One region of the Enterobacter cloacae complex sp. IR5418 genome, then DNA from elsewhere that is predicted to be linked to it. Evidence: predicted binding sites of a transcription regulator. Region 1 holds the regulator's gene; the other holds the start of a gene.
The links. The regulator CRP, encoded in region 1, controls carbon source genes, mostly activating them, when cyclic AMP is high. The targets are predictions, from matches to a motif close to ATGTGANNNNNNTCACAT.
Positions count from the first base shown of each region.

Region 2: udp (uridine phosphorylase) is a predicted target of CRP. The motif match lies at 4,134-4,151, and genes of this name have one in related genera.

Region 1 covers NZ_JBMKHS010000006.1:166,407-174,291, forward strand. The annotation lists gene argD (bifunctional acetylornithine/succinyldiaminopimelate transaminase) at 1-567, shown strand, start outside; gene ACOTX7_RS07465 (YccS/YhfK family putative transporter) at 564-2,651, opposite strand; gene crp (cAMP-activated global transcriptional regulator CRP) at 2,709-3,341, opposite strand; gene ACOTX7_RS07475 (OsmC family protein) at 3,652-4,056, shown strand; gene ACOTX7_RS07480 (phosphoribulokinase) at 4,143-5,012, opposite strand; gene ACOTX7_RS07485 (YheU family protein) at 5,043-5,261, opposite strand; gene ACOTX7_RS07490 (hydrolase) at 5,258-6,280, opposite strand; gene mdcA (malonate decarboxylase subunit alpha) at 6,509-7,885, shown strand, end outside.
Region 2 covers NZ_JBMKHS010000009.1:114,333-122,217, reverse strand. The annotation lists gene ubiB (ubiquinone biosynthesis regulatory protein kinase UbiB) at 1-214, opposite strand, end outside; gene ubiJ (ubiquinone biosynthesis protein UbiJ) at 211-816, opposite strand; gene ubiE (bifunctional demethylmenaquinone methyltransferase/2-methoxy-6-polyprenyl-1,4-benzoquinol methylase UbiE) at 830-1,585, opposite strand; gene rmuC (DNA recombination protein RmuC) at 1,652-3,109, opposite strand; gene udp (uridine phosphorylase) at 3,249-4,010, opposite strand; gene ACOTX7_RS09825 (dienelactone hydrolase family protein) at 4,266-5,069, shown strand; gene ACOTX7_RS09820 (glycoside hydrolase family 130 protein) at 5,111-6,169, opposite strand; gene ACOTX7_RS09815 (alpha-glucosidase) at 6,153-7,736, opposite strand; gene ACOTX7_RS09810 (carbohydrate ABC transporter permease) at 7,747-7,885, opposite strand, start outside.

The sequences.
Region 1 (7,885 bases):
CACCAGGCGCTGCTGGTGTTTGATGAAGTGCAGTGTGGGATGGGGCGTACCGGGGATCTGTTCGCTTATATGCACTACGGCGTCACGCCGGATATTCTGACCAGCGCGAAAGCGCTCGGCGGCGGTTTCCCGGTCAGCGCGGTACTCACCACCCAGGATATCGCTTCCGCATTCCACGTTGGCTCACACGGCTCCACCTACGGCGGTAATCCGCTGGCGTGCGCCGTGGCGGGTGCGGCGTTCGACATCATTAATACGCCGGATGTTCTGAATGGCGTGAATGCGAAACGCGACCTGTTTGTGAAACATCTCCAGCATATTGACGAGCAGTTTGATGTCTTCAGTGAGATCCGCGGGATGGGGCTGCTGATCGGCGCTGAACTGAAGCCGCAGTACAAAGGCCGCGCACGTGATTTTCTGCACGCTGCCGCACATGAAGGGGTGATGGTGTTGAATGCCGGGCCGGACGTGATGCGTTTTGCACCGTCGCTGGTGGTGGAAGACAAAGACATCGAAGACGGGTTAGCCCGTTTTGCCGCGGCGGTCGCGAAGATCGTCAGCGGCTAATACGCGGTGCGTTTTAACCGGCGCGTTAACCAAATCCCATGATGCGGGCGCTGACGCCATGCCACCGATGAAATGGTGTGCATGGTGTTCAGATGCCCCAGCACGCGCTGTAAATGCTGCTCCAGGGTGCTCATCGGCCCGTGGGTCAGCGTCTCCGGCGCTTCCAGAATGTTCGAATCCCCCGACTCGCCCGGCGCGTCATACTCCAGACGCTGCTGACAGCGCTGCAACGCAATTTCACACGACTGCAAATAGCGCTGCGCCAGATCCGGCGTCAGCATCGTGTGCTCGCGCGCCAGCGTGGTCATGGCGTTAATATGCTCGACGATGAACTGGCTGTGCGTGACCCACAGTTTCATATCCGCCAGGTAGTGCGCGTTAAAGCCCGGCTCCTGCATGGCCTGGTTAAGGGAGTTGAACAGGGCGTTATGCGCCTGGTTGACCTTCATGCGCTCGTAAGCCAGCGGAGAAGGCTGCGGGTCATCGCTCAGGATAAGACGTATGGCCTGCTGGTCGGCTTCCAGCGCATCGTGGGCGTTCTGCCTCAGCAACCCGCTTTGCCACTGCGGCCACAGCCAGACCATGCCGCCAAAGGCGATCAGGCAGCCAATCAGCGTATCGACCAGCCGGGCAATAATAAATTGTTCCCCGTTAAGCGTGAGCAGTTGTAGGGTATATACCGCCGTCACCGTAAAGCCCACCATCGCCCAGCCGTAGTTTTTGCGGATGATCAGGTAACTCACCAGCGTGATCGCCAGCATACCGGCCAGGGTATAGCCCTCCGGCACATGGAAGTGCAGCGTCACGCCCGCGATAATCAGCCCCGCCATCGTCCCGCCCGCCCGATGCAGAATGCGTACCCGCGTGGCGCCATAGCCGTTCTGGGTAACAAACAGCACGGTCATTAAGATCCAGTAGGGTTTCGGCAGGTGCAGGGCCACTCCCATCAGGCTGGCGATGCTCAGCATCACACTGATGCGCGCGGCGTTGCGCAGGGCGGAAGACTTCAGTGAAAGATAGCTTTTGAGGGCGGGCAGCAGCGGCAGCCGTTTTTGCTTATCGGCCATCAGGTCCCGGGCATAAAGCGGGCGCTGGGTGCGCAACACCCGGGCGATGCGGCTGAAATGCCAGGCGGCAAACTGCCCGACCGGGTTATCCGCGTGCTGACGCGCAATCTTTTCCAGCGCGCCGAGCTGTTTGTCCATGTTAAAGCGCGTCGGGTAGCGGTGATAGAGGATATCGTCAGCCAGCACCCGCAGGCGCGCCGCGACGGTCTGCGCGTTCCAGCGGATCACCGCTTCCGCATGGCTGCGCTCCACCAGCTTTTGCACCTCTTCCGGATTATGAAGGCTGACGGAGATATGCTCCTGCAAATCCAGCCCGACTTGGAAGGTACGCAGCAGCCGCTTGTATTCATGATTTTTGTTGGCGGCAAGCATGTGCAACTGCTGATAGCACTGGCTGATGAGATCCACCACTTTTTGCTGACGCGCCAGCAGCGGCGGCAGGGATTTTTCCGGGTCGGTATGTTGAGTGAGCAGGGTGTATTTTGCTTCGCAGTATTCAGCAAGCTGCACGTAGAGCAGGCTCAGGGATTCGCGCAGCGGCTGTTCCCGCCACAGCCAGAACCAGAACCAGTTAAACAGGCCGTACCATAATGTCCCCAGGGCGTAGATCAGTAGCGGCTCCCACACCGGCATATTGCCCGCAAGGCTTAAGGTGAAGATGGCGGCAATCAGCGACGCGGGAAGCAGGCGGGCGTGCAGCGAGCTGATTTCCGCGGTGACGCCGAGCGTCATCGCCAGCACGGTCAGGATCAGCGGCAGCGGGATATCACGAGCCAGCAAAAGCTGTACGGCAAGGCTACAGCCCGCAAACAGGCAGCCGCCGATAATCAGACGTTTAAAAAAGCGTTTATGCGGCGTATCCAGACCGGCAATGTTGCAGCAGGCGGGGACGAGGGAAAACAGCAGGCCTTGCTGAAGATGTCCGAGGATCAGGCCCACGGCCACGGGAAGACACAACACCAGCGTTTGTCGCAGTGCGTAGTTAACTTCCGGGTGATAGATCAGCCTGCGCCACATGGGGAGTAGAGACAAAAACGGCGTGCCACCCTGCGGCGGCACGCCGTTTGACCACAATTAACGGGTTCCGTAAACCACGATAGTTTTACCGTGGGCAGAGATCAGGTTCTGATCTTCCAGCATCTTCAGGATACGGCCCACTGTTTCACGGGAGCAGCCGACGATCTGACCGATTTCCTGGCGGGTAATTTTAATTTGCATGCCGTCAGGGTGGGTCATGGCGTCTGGCTGTTTCGCCAGGTTCAACAGCGTCTGCGCAATACGACCGGTCACGTCCAGGAAGGCGAGGTTACCCACCTTCTCAGAGGTCACTTGCAGACGGCGTGCCATCTGGGAAGAAAGACGCATCAGGATGTCAGGGTTGACCTGAATCAGCTGACGGAATTTCTTGTAAGAAATTTCAGCCACTTCACATGCTGTTTTTGCACGAACCCAGGCGCTACGTTCCTGGCCTTCTTCAAACAGGCCCAGTTCACCGATAAAATCGCCCTGGTTCAGATAAGAAAGGATCATCTCTTTCCCTTCTTCATCTTTGATCAGCACGGCCACCGAGCCTTTAACGATGTAATACAACGTTTCCGCCTTTTCACCCTGGTGAATCAGCGTGCTCTTTGATGGGTACTTATGAATGTGGCAATGAGACAAGAACCATTCGAGAGTCGGGTCTGTTTGCGGTTTGCCAAGCACCATGCGCTGTTATCCTCTGTTATAAGCTGTCACCAGAGTCATAAGATGCATCCGGACTCTGGGGTTGCAATCGAATTCTTACCCATACCTGGGAAGTCGGCTGTCGTAACGTTTCGCAGCCAGTAAAGTTTGATGTCCTCTGCATACATGTGTAACGTCAATGTATTACTGTAGCATCCAGAGTGTTTTAGCATAGCTTTCGCCGCGTGTCTCCTGGTGTCTCGCTTCAGCATGACGCAGGTCGCCTTCCGTTGCGAGAAATGTAACGTACACGTAATCTGTCATAAAAAATGCAACGTTGGAGTGAGTGAATATGCAAGCGCGTGTGAAATGGGTTGAAGGGTTAACGTTCCTGGGCGAGTCTGCTTCCGGGCACCAGGTTTTGATGGATGGCAACTCCGGTGATAAAGCGCCAAGCCCAATGGAAATGGTGCTGATGGCGGCAGGGGGATGCAGTGCGATCGACGTGGTGTCGATCCTGCAAAAAGGCCGTCATGACGTGACCGGTTGTGAAGTGAAGCTGACGTCGGAACGTCGCGAAGAGGCGCCACGCCTGTTTACCCATATCAATCTGCACTTTATCGTCACCGGCAAAGCGCTGAAGGACGCGGCGGTGTCACGCGCGGTAGATCTCTCTGCGGAGAAGTACTGCTCTGTGGCGTTGATGCTGGAAAAAGCGGTAAACATCACCCATTCGTATGAAGTGATCGAGGCGTAATCTTTTGGCGGGTGGCGCTTCGCTGACCCGCCCTACAACTGCACGCCCGTAGGCCCGGTAAGCGCAGCGCCATCCGGCAACAGGCGTCACGCGATCTGCTTTCCTTCCATCAGCCGCTGCACCAGCGGTGTCATAATCAGCTCCATCGCCAGCCCCATTTTTCCGCCCGGCACCACTAACGTATTCATGTGCGAAATAAACGAACCCTGTAGCATCGCCAGCAGCCAGGGGTAATCAATGCCTTCCAGGTTGCGGAAGTGGATCACCACAAAGCTCTCGTCCAGCGACGGGATGCTTTTTGCGGCGAACGGGTTGGAGGTGTCCACGGTGGGGACGCGCTGGAAGTTAATGTGGGTGCGGGAGAACTGTGGCGTCAGGAAGTTGATGTAGTCTTCCATGGAGCGCACAACCGAGTCCATGACCGCCTCGCGCGAATGGCCGCGCTCGCTCATGTCACGCGTCAGCTTCTGGATCCACTCAAGGTTAACGATCGGCACCACCCCCACCAGCAAATCCACATGGCGCGCCACGTCGTGCTGAGGCGTCACCACGCCGCCGTGCAATCCTTCGTAAAACAGCACGTCAGTCGGTTCCGGCAGCGGTTGCCAGGGCGTGAATGTGCCGGGAACCTGGTTCCAGGGCACGGCTTCATCGTAGGTGTGCAGATACTTGCGGGACTGCCCGGTGCCGCTCTGCCCGTATTCGCGGAAGGTTTGCTCCAGCAGGCCGAAGTCATTCGCCTCCGGGCCGAAGTAGCTGATGTGTTTACCCAGATCGCGCGCCTTGCGGATGGCCATATCCATCTCCGGGCGCGTGTAGCGGTGAAAGCTGTCGCCCTCTACCTCTGCCGCCCGTAAGTTAAGCTGGGCGAAGATCTTGCGGAAGGCGAGGCTGGTGGTAGTGGTACCCGCCCCACTCGAACCCGTAACGGCAATAACCGGATGTCTGGCAGACATAGCAACTCCCTGACTGGAAAAGTGTAAAGATCAGCCATGAAACGCGTTGCGGGGCATGATATTGACCGTCTCATGCAGTTCGGACCATACCAGCACCACGTCGCCGCTTTTAAGCTGGCGCTTAACATCGTTGACCTTTTGTTCAAGCGAACGTTCATGTTCACCATAATCGGTGCCTTCGCGCAAGACAAAGCTTTCAATCAGATTATCGAGCGTTTCGGGAGAGAGATCCTGCCAGGGAATAATCATTTTTTACCGTCCAGATAAGCCGTTAACCAGTCGGGAATACGCGTCTCAAGCCACATTTTTGGCCGACGCAGCGTGCCGCCAACAAAGCCGACGTGTCCGCCGAACTGGGTGAGCTGATACTCCACGTTGGCCGGCAGATGTTCGGGCGCGGGGATCGAGTGATGATCCATAAACGGGTCATCTTTGGCGTGGATAATCAGCGTAGGTTTCGTGATTTGATTCAGTAAAGGCATGGCGCTGCACTGACGGTAATAGTCAATCGCATCGGCAAAGCCGTGAATTTTCGAGGTGATCAAATCATCAAACTCGCGCAGGCGCTTCACGCGTTTGAGCTGTTGCAGCGTCACAGGCAGCGTATCGGGATAGGCCTTCAGCTTGCGCGCGGCGTTGGCTTTCAGCAGGTTGAGCAGGTAACGCTGGTAGATCCGCGAAAACCCCTTTTCCATATGATAGCTGCACTGCTCCAGCATAAACGGCGCAGAGACGATCACCGCCGCCTCCAGCGGTACGGCGTCGCTCTCCTTCGCCAGCAGGCAGGCCAGCATATTGCCGCCCAGCGAATACCCCACCGCTGCCGTTGGCACCTCGCCAAAACGGTCTCTCAGCCAGCGCAGGAACCAGGTGCCGTCCTCGGTTTCACCCGAGTGATAAATGCGTTTCTGACGATTAGGTTCGCCGCTGCATCCGCGAAAATGCATCACTACCCCAAGCCAGCCGCGGGCTTTCGCCGCCTCGATGAGACCGTGTGCGTAAGGGCTGTGCAGGCTGCCTTCCAGACCGTGAAAGACCACCAGACGGGGTTTATGTCTGGCCCGATCCGGATCTTCGCTCCAGGCGAGATCCAAAAAGTCACCATCCGGCAAATCCAGGCGTTGCCAGTGTGGGGTGAACTGTACCTTGCGGCGGATCAGGCGCGGCAGCATGGTTTGCAGGTGAGGGTTAGCCACACCGCGCATGGGCACGAACTCTGCGCTCTCTTCGGCTGCAATGTCGAAGTCTGAGGGAATGATTTGGGTCATAAGGGCGATGCTGATTCTTGTCAGAAATTAACTATACCTTCCGAATTGTACCCCGTTTAGCCCGTTTTTCCGAAACATGAACTGATCCCGATCACATTTCTTTACCTTGATTATTACTCTCAGGCTAATGATTCCGCTCTACGCTTAATTGATGCCTTTCTCACCAGCGCGCACACTTTACTCAACGTTAAGCAAATCAGAATGATGTGCTGAATCAGGAGGTTAATAATGTTATCTGGGCAAACACCCACCCGGCAATGGAACACCCGACGCAGCGAGAAAGCGCGTCGTCTGGCGTCCGTACCGGTGCAGGGCAAGGTACTGCCAACCGGCGATCTTGTCGCCATGCTGGAAAAACTGATCGCACCAGGCGACAAAGTCGTTCTGGAAGGCAACAACCAGAAGCAGGCGGATTTCCTTTCCCGCTCACTGGCCGAAGTGAACCCGCAAATCGTGCACGACCTGCATATGATCATGCCGAGCGTGGGCCGCAGCGAACATCTGGATATCTTTGAGAAAGGCATCGCCCGCAAGCTGGACTTCTCTTTCTCGGGCACGCAGAGCCTGCGCATCTCGCAGCTGCTGGAAGATGGCCAGCTCGAAATCGGGGCGATTCACACCTACATCGAACTCTACTCACGTTTATACGTCGACCTTTCGCCAAACGTGGCGCTGATTGCCGGGTTTAAAGCAGACCGCAAAGGCAACCTCTACACCGGGGCAAGTACTGAAGATACCCCGGCGCTGGTGGAAGCCGCCGCATTCCACGACGGCATCGTCATCGCACAGGTGAACGAGCTGGTGGAAGATGAGTGCGACCTGCCGCGTGTGGATATTCCAGGCTCGTGGATCGATTACGTGGTGGTGGCCGACAAGCCGTTCTTTATCGAACCGCTCTTTACCCGCGACCCGCGCCTGATCAAACAGGAACATATCCTGATGGCGATGATGGCGATTAAAGGCATCTACGCGGAACACCAGGTGCAGTCCCTGAACCACGGGATTGGCTTTAACACTGCCGCCATTGAGCTGCTGCTGCCAACCTACGGCGAACAGCTCGGACTCAAAGGCAAAATCTGTAAACACTGGACGCTGAACCCGCATCCAACGCTGATCCCCGCCATTGAGAGCGGCTGGGTGGAGAGCGTTCACTGCTTCGGTGGTGAGCTGGGGATGGAAGAGTACATCCGCGCCCGCCCGGACGTGTTCTTTACCGGCGCCGACGGCTCCATGCGTTCTAACCGCGCCTTCTGCCAGCTGGCAGGTCAGTACGCGGTCGATATGTTTATCGGCTCTACGCTACAGGTTGATGGTTACGCTAACTCCTCAACCGTGACCCGCGGCCGTCTCTCCGGCTTCGGCGGCGCGCCAAACATGGGCCACGATCCGCACGGTCGTCGCCACGCCACACCGGCCTGGCTGAACATGATCACCGAGCCTGACCCAATGCAGCGCGGTAAAAAGCTGGTTGTGCAGATGGTGGAAACCTTCCAGGCGGGCGTGAAGCCAACCTTCGTGGAAAAACTCGACGCCGTTGACGTGGCGAAAGCCTCCGGTATGCCGCTGGCACCGGTCATGATTTACGGCGATGACGTCACCCACGTG
Region 2 (7,885 bases), on a different contig from region 1:
CAAACTTGATCCAGACCGGGCCTAGCTCCTGCAACGCAAGACGCAGCCGTGCGCCCAGTTCCTGATCCTTATGGCGATTCGGCATCCAGAACAGCGTGCGCCGCCAAAGCCGAAGCGGCAGGGTGATACGCATTCTGGGGATAAGCTCGTCTAGCCCGTAGCTCAAAAAGGTGCGAACGATAAAATAGAGGCGCCGAATTTCACCAGGCGTCATTTGCCCTCCAGTTTTTCCAGCCGTTTGGTTAACGCATCAACTGCGCGCTCAACTGCCGCGGTCTCTTCTGCAAACCAGGCGACTTCTAAAGGCCCCGGTGCCATACGCCACTCTTCGGTCAGCACCTCGGCAGCATAGCGCTGTTGACGAAGCAGACCTTTACGCAGGAAAGCGGAACCTGTGCGCAGCGTTTTGCTTATACCTTCAGCCGCGATATCGCCGATATACGGCGCCAGCAGTTCCGCCGGGTCGAATTCAGCCAGATCGCTGAGTGCAACGAAATTCTGAACCACCTGAATATCGCCTTCGACCTCCAGTTCACCGCTGCGAATAAGTGCCGTCATCTGCTGACGGTCACGCAGTTTTGGCAAAACGCTCATGTGCGTAATTACCGAGCAGTCAGCCTCGCCTTCCCACTCCCCCAGAACGTCAAGCTGGCGTTCGCTGAAGACCAGCACAAGCGGCGTCGAGAACTCCTTTAAAACGATACGCAGTACCTTTCCGTTAAGCCGCTGACGTGCGGTTTTCAGCGCAGGTGCGCGATACAGAAAGGCATTCAGTACATTCTCGATGCCTGCGGTGACTAAGGGTTTAATGGGCACGGGAAACCTCCACTCAGAACTTGTAACCACGATGCAGCGCGACGACACCCGCCGTCATATTGAAGTATTCCACGTTTTCAAACTCCGCATCCTGCATCATTGCTTTCAGCGTGTCCTGATCCGGGTGCATTCGGATAGATTCGGCCAGATAACGGTAACTTTCTGCATCGTTCGCCACCAGCTCGCCAATGCGCGGCAGGACGTGGAAGGAATAGGCATCGTAAGCTTTGCTCAGCGGGTCGATAATCGGTTTAGAGAACTCGAGCACCAGCAGGCGTCCACCGGGCTTCAGCACACGGTACATCGAGCGCAGCGCTTTATCTTTATCGGTCACGTTACGCAGACCGAAAGAGATGGTGATGCAGTCGAACGTATTGTCCGGGAACGGCAGCGCTTCGGCGTTCGCCTGAACATATTCAACATTGCCTACCACGCCGATGTTACGCAGCTTTTCGCGCCCCATTTTCAGCATGGAGTCGTTGATATCCGCCAGCACCACACGACCGGTTTCGCCCACCAGACGGGAGAATTTTGCGGTCAGATCGCCTGTTCCCCCGGCTAAATCCAGCACCGTTTGTCCACGGCGCACGCCGCTGCAATCAATGGTGAAGCGCTTCCACAAGCGATGAATGCCGAATGACATCAAATCATTCATCACATCGTACTTCGCCGCCACGGAATGAAATACGTGGGCCACCATGTCAGCTTTCTGCGCTTTGGCGACAGTTTGAAAGCCAAAGTGCGTTGTGTCTTGTGAATCGTCAACCATCTCAGAGCCTGCTAATCAGTCAAATGTTCGTGAAGTGTAACAGATTGGGCGCATTTGCCCTACGTTTCAACTACCGTGAAAGAAACGCGCTGGCTGGGATTCAGGGGATAAACTCGCCGCTAAATCGTTGTCTTCATTGCGGGTCTTTTGTTCAGCGTCGCCTTCGCGAAGACGAAACTCTTCATCCTGAGCGGTAGCCTGCTCCACCAGTTCCGGATTAATCTCGCGTTTCACTTCCACCCCAAGGCTGCGAAACGCCTCCGCCTGCGCCAGCAAATTGCCGCGCCCGGAGGAGAGTTTTTTCATCGCCTGGCGGTAGTTATCCTGCGCGCGATCCAGGCTTTGCCCCACCGAGGACATATCGTCCACAAACAGCCGCATTTTGTCGTACAGCTTGCTGGCGCGATCGGCAATCTGCTGCGCGTTACGGCTTTGGTGCTCATAGCGCCACAGGTTGGCAATGGTACGTAACGCCACCAGCAGCGTGGTGGGGCTGACCAGCATAATGTTATTTTTCAGCGCTTCGGTGATCAGTTCAGGCTGTCTGTCGAGCGCCAGCAGGAAGGCTGGCTCGACCGGAATGAACATCAGCACATAATCCAGCGATCGCAGCCCCGGCAGTTGCTGATAATCTTTCCTGCCCAGCAGACGGATATGGTTACGCACGGAGGCGATGTGCTCCTGCAACGCGGATTCGCGGGTGTAGTCATCCTCCGCGTTGAAGTAGCGCTCATAGGCCACCAGCGTCATTTTGGCGTCGATGACCACATCTTTGCCCTGCGGCAGACGAACAATGACATCCGGCTGCATCCGCGAGCGCGCATCGTTCTCAATGCTGACCTGCGTTTCGTACTCGTATCCTTCGCGCAGGCCAGAGGCCTCCAGCACGCGCGTCATGACCACTTCGCCCCAGTTTCCCTGCGCTTTGTTATCACCTTTGAGCGCGCGCGTCAGGTTAACCGCCTCCTGCGCCATCTGGGCATTCAGCTGCTGGAGGTTACGAATTTCATGCGCCAGCGTGTGGCGTTCCCGGGCTTCCTGACCAAAGCTGTCCTGCACCTGACGGCGAAAGCCGTCCAGCTGTTCTCGCAGCGGCGTGAGCAGGCTGTTCAGGCTCTGGCGATTCTGTTCGTCAACGCGGCGGTTGCTGTGCTCAAAAATGCGGTTGGCGAGGTTCTCAAACTGCTCGCTAAGGCGCTGCTCGCTGTTGATCATCTGGCGGATTTTGTCTTCCGCATGCAGTTGGGTGGATTCAAGGCGGGTGGTCACTTCGCGGAGATCGGCCTCCAGCGAGGTATTGATATCACGCAGGTTGCGCAGCTCGTTATTAAGCAGTTCGCACTCGTCGCGCCAGTGGTCGCTCAGCGCAAGCTGCTGTTTCGTCGCGCTGAGTTCGGCGACGATCTCTTCGCGCTCTGCCAGCTGTTCGGCTTTCTGCTGGGCGTGCTGGTAACTGGCAATGAGCCAGCCCATTCCCACGCTCACCAGCGCAATTACCATATAAATCAGGACTGAGATATCCACAATGCCCCCTGCATCCACGTCTGACCCGCACAAAATAGAATTGTGCTGTATAAACGTCCAGTTTGAAAGGGTTTTCCTGCGAGGCGCTACGCAAAAAATAAAGGCCGAACGTGTCGGCCTTTTATCTCAGAGAGGAGGACTAGATCAGACGACGAGCCGCTTCCACCACGATTTTCACCGCATGGCTTTCGGTCTGCTTCATGGTTTCGGCGTTCGGGATCTCCTGCTGGGTACGGTTGACGATAACGCCCGCCACCATACCGGCACGCAGACCCTGGCTTGCGCACATGGTCAGCAGCGTTGCAGATTCCATCTCGTAGTTCATCACGCCCATGGACTGCCACTCTTCCATAGAGCCTTTGAAGCGGCTCACCACGCGACCAGAGAAGGTGTCGTAACGCTCCTGGCCCGGGTAGAAGGTGTCGGAAGAGGCGGTTACGCCCACGTGAGTGGTTGCGCCTACGGATTTCGCCGCTTCAACCAGCGCGGTGGTGCATGCAAAATCAGCCACTGCCGGGAATTCCATCGGTGCAAAGTGCAGGCTTGCCCCGTCCAGACGCACGGATGCGGTGGTAACCAGCACGTCGCCGACGTTGATGTGCGGCTGAATGGCGCCGGTGGTGCCGATACGCAGGAAAGTACGAATGCCCAGCTGCGCCAGCTCTTCAACGGCAATAGAGGTAGACGGACCACCGATACCGGTAGAGCACACAATCACCGCTTTGCCATCCAGCTCTGCGCGCCAGGTGGTGAATTCACGATGGGCAGCCAGCTTGACCGGCTTATCCATCAGCGCGGCGATCTTTTCCACACGCTCCGGATCGCCAGGGACGATAGCGAGCGTAGCCCCTTGTAAATCGTTTTTAGTGAGGCCGAGATGAAAAACATCAGACTTAGACATAGGTGACTCCTCTGTGGGTCGGTTTGTCAGAAGAAGTAAAACGGTACTTTACAGAAGCGGTAAGCATAATTTCGTGACACACCTCACCATGAATGAAAATGATTGCATTAAATTTCCATCAAAAAGTGATTCACATCACATTAACAAGTTATATCGACAGGTGCTGCACAAAAGATAGACCGTTTAAGGCACTGTGGGTTGTTAACCTGGTGTCTATATTTACCTTTGCGCTAACTCATTGGTACGGAGAATGCCATGACTGAAAAAACCGGATTTGCACCTGCTGCGGCTCCGCATGCTTCAACCATCGTCTCAACCTCAGAAGAGGCCATTACCGCAGGCGAGACCTCCATTCCCTCGCAGGGGGAAAATATGCCTGCTTATCACGCGCGGCCAAAGTCGGCAGACGGCCCGCTGCCCATCGTGATTGTGGTTCAGGAGATTTTCGGCGTTCACGAACATATTCGCGATATCTGCCGCCGTCTGGCGCTGGAAGGGTATCTGGCCGTTGCGCCAGAACTCTATTTTCGTCAGGGCGATCCCAATGACTACAGCGATATCCCAACGCTGTTCAGTAACCTGGTGAGCAAAGTCCCGGATGCGCAGGTGCTGGCCGATCTCGACCACGTTGCCAGCTGGGCGGCGCGCAACGGCGGTGACCCGCATCGCTTAATGGTGACCGGCTTCTGCTGGGGCGGACGCATCAGCTGGCTGTACGCCGCGCATAACCCGCAGCTCAAAGCGGCCGTGGCCTGGTACGGCAAACTGGTGGGCGAAAAGACCCTGAACTCGCCGAAACATCCGGTTGATATCGCAACGGATTTAAATGCCCCGGTGTTAGGGCTTTATGGCGGCCAGGATACCGGCATTCCGCTTGATACCGTCGAGACCATGCGCCACGCGCTACGCGCGGCAAACGCGACGGCGGAGATCGTGGTGTACCCGGATGCCGGGCACGCGTTTAACGCCGATTATCGTCCGAGCTATCACGCGGAGTCGGCGAAAGATGGCTGGCAGAGGATGCTGGCGTGGTTTAGCCAGTACGGCGGGAAGAAATAATTGCTTTGCAGCCCCGGCAAGCGTCGGGGCTGCGTCTGGCCTTAATTCAGGCCGAGATGTTTCCACAGATCGTCCATCGGCAGCGTGGCCAGCGCGATACACTCGTCCGCCGCGCCATACCAGATATGCAGCGTGTCATTACGGACCAGCGCCCCGCAGGTAAAGACGACGTTACCGAAAAAGCCTTCACGCTCATAGGGCGCACTCGGCTCCAGCAGCGGCACAGAGGATTTGGCGATGAGGGTGAGCGGGTCTTCAGGATCCAGAAGCAGAGCGCCCAGGCAGTAACGCTGGCTGGCGTCCACGCCGTGATAAATTTCCAGCCAGCCGCGCGCGGTCTTGATCAGCGGCGCACCGCCGCCAGATTTAAGCGCATCCCATTCGTCTCCCGAGCGTCCCAACAGATGCCGATGGTTTCCCCAGTGCAGCATATCGGGTGACTCGCAGATCCATATTTCCGGGTGGCCGAAATGGCAGGGCGCAGGCCGGGTAAGCGCCCGGTAGGCTCCGCCAACCTTCTCCGGGAAGAAACAGACGTCGCGGTTATCAGGGCAGAAAATCAGCCCTTTCTTCTCGACGGAGACAAAATCTACGGTGGTCGCCAGAGCGGTGGAGATACCCAACGATGACACGGCGGAGTAATTGATGTACCAGACATCGTCAATCAGGGTAATGCGCGCATCTTCACAGCCAAACTCCTCATAGCGGCTGTCGGCAGTGATGAAAGGCTGTTCATCGATGGTGAAATTCACCCCGTCCCGGCTTCGTGCCAGGCGCAGGTGGGACATCGACGTTAGCCAGACCTGAGCCGGGTCGCTTTTCAGCACGATGGTACGCGGGTCGCTAAAATCATAGCGAGGGTCGTTGCGGTCAAACGTTTTTGTCGCTGGCTGCCAGCCACCAGGCTGCTGCACCAGAAGCGGAACGACGATCTTCTGTGGATCATCATTTATCACGCTCTCGGCAACCCGAAGCAGCAGGATAATCTCCCCATGATGCTCCGTTACCCCGGCGTTAAAGACGCACTCCACTTTCCGTCCTGGCAGAGAAGGCACCACGTCGCCTGGGGTGATCAGCGGATTATTACCGTGTCTCTTCATATACACTCCTTTTTATCAGAATTTGATTTTTGTCCAGCTGCGGCGCGTTTTGCCCGTACAGGACATCCGCTTCAATGGCCCACAAGGGGTTTTGTACCGGCTGGCCAAAATTCACGGCCACCCAGACCTGCTCCTGCGGCGTGGTTCGGGTGAACCAGACGCACTCCCTATGGCGTGTCAGTGGGCTGCACTCTCCATGCTGTAGCGCCCCGATGGTGGCACGAAGCGCAATGAAGGTCTGGTACTCACGCCATAACGATCCGGGCGTCGATAACTGATGTTCGGCATTGAGGAAGGGATAGTCCTGGCTGACGGGCATCCACGGCGTGCGGGTGGAAAAACCCGCAAACGGGCCGTCGCGCCAGAGGAACGGGCCGCGAGACCCATCCCGGGAATGTTCAATGGCCTGCGCCAGCGCGTCGGCAGCACTGCAACCCTGCCGCATGGCCGTGTCGTAGTAGGTTTTCCCCTGAATATCAAAAATCTCTTCCACCGTCTGCGGCACGTAGTCAGGCATCCCCAACTCCTCGCCCTGAAAAATAAACGGCACGCCGCGCACGGTCAGCTGTAGCGCCAGGACAGCCAACGCCCGGGCGGTGTCGTGCGGGCCTTCGCCGAAGCGGCTAATCATGCGCGGCATATCGTGGCTGGAAAAGAACAGCGTCGGCAGACCAGACTGCATCGCCAGCGTGGCGTTAATCTCGTCGCACAGGCGTGCCGCATCGAAGGTTTTCTGACTGCCAATATTGAAGTTAAAGACCACGTCCATCAGCGACGGAGCCTGGTAACGCGCCAGGATCTCCCTCTCCTCGCTACCAATTTCGCCAATCAGGAAAACATCACGTTGCTGCCTGGCATGCTGGCACAGGCGTTGCAGCGTGCCGATAAGTCCCGGCTGATTCACGTCATGTTCATGCTGTTGCACGCCAGCTTTCGCCGGGTTATCAGGCCCGATGCCGCGAGTGCTGAGGAAGTTAATCACGTCGAAGCGGAAGCCATCGACGCCCAGCCCCTGCCAGAAATCAATCACCTGAAACATTTCCTGCTCTACCGCGGGGTTCGCCCAGTTTAGATCCACCTGCTCTGGCGCGAATTTATGGTAGTAGAACATGCCGGTGTCCGGCTCCTGGCTCCAGGCGCTGCCGGAAAAAAAGGACTCCCAGTTGTTAGGGTGGGCGCTGAAGATGAAATAGTCCCGATAGCGGCTTGCGGGATTATTCCAGGCATCCTGAAACCACGGATGCTGCGAAGAGACATGATTAAGCACCAGGTCGATAATGACGCGGATCCCCTTTTCATGGCAGCGATGAACGACATCGCGAAAATCGTCCAGCGTGCCGAACCGTGGATCGACGGCGCAGTAATCGCTGATGTCATACCCGTTATCCACCAGAGGAGAGGGATAAAACGGGGTGATCCAGATGGCACCGATCCCTAACGCGCCCAGGTAATCCACTTTTGAGAGCAGGCCGGGGAAATCACCCAGCCCGTCGCCATTGCCATCGCAAAACGAGGGCAGATAAATTTGGTAGCAGGTGCAGGCCTGCCACCAGGGTTGCTTCTTCACCGTACGTTCCTTATTTCAGTGATAACGACATGCCCTGAAGGAAATATTTCCGGAACAGGATAAACAACAGGATGACCGGTAGCATTTGCACCACGGCCCCCGCCATCACAGGCCCCAGATAAACGCCGTAGGATTTGCTGAAGGTAGCC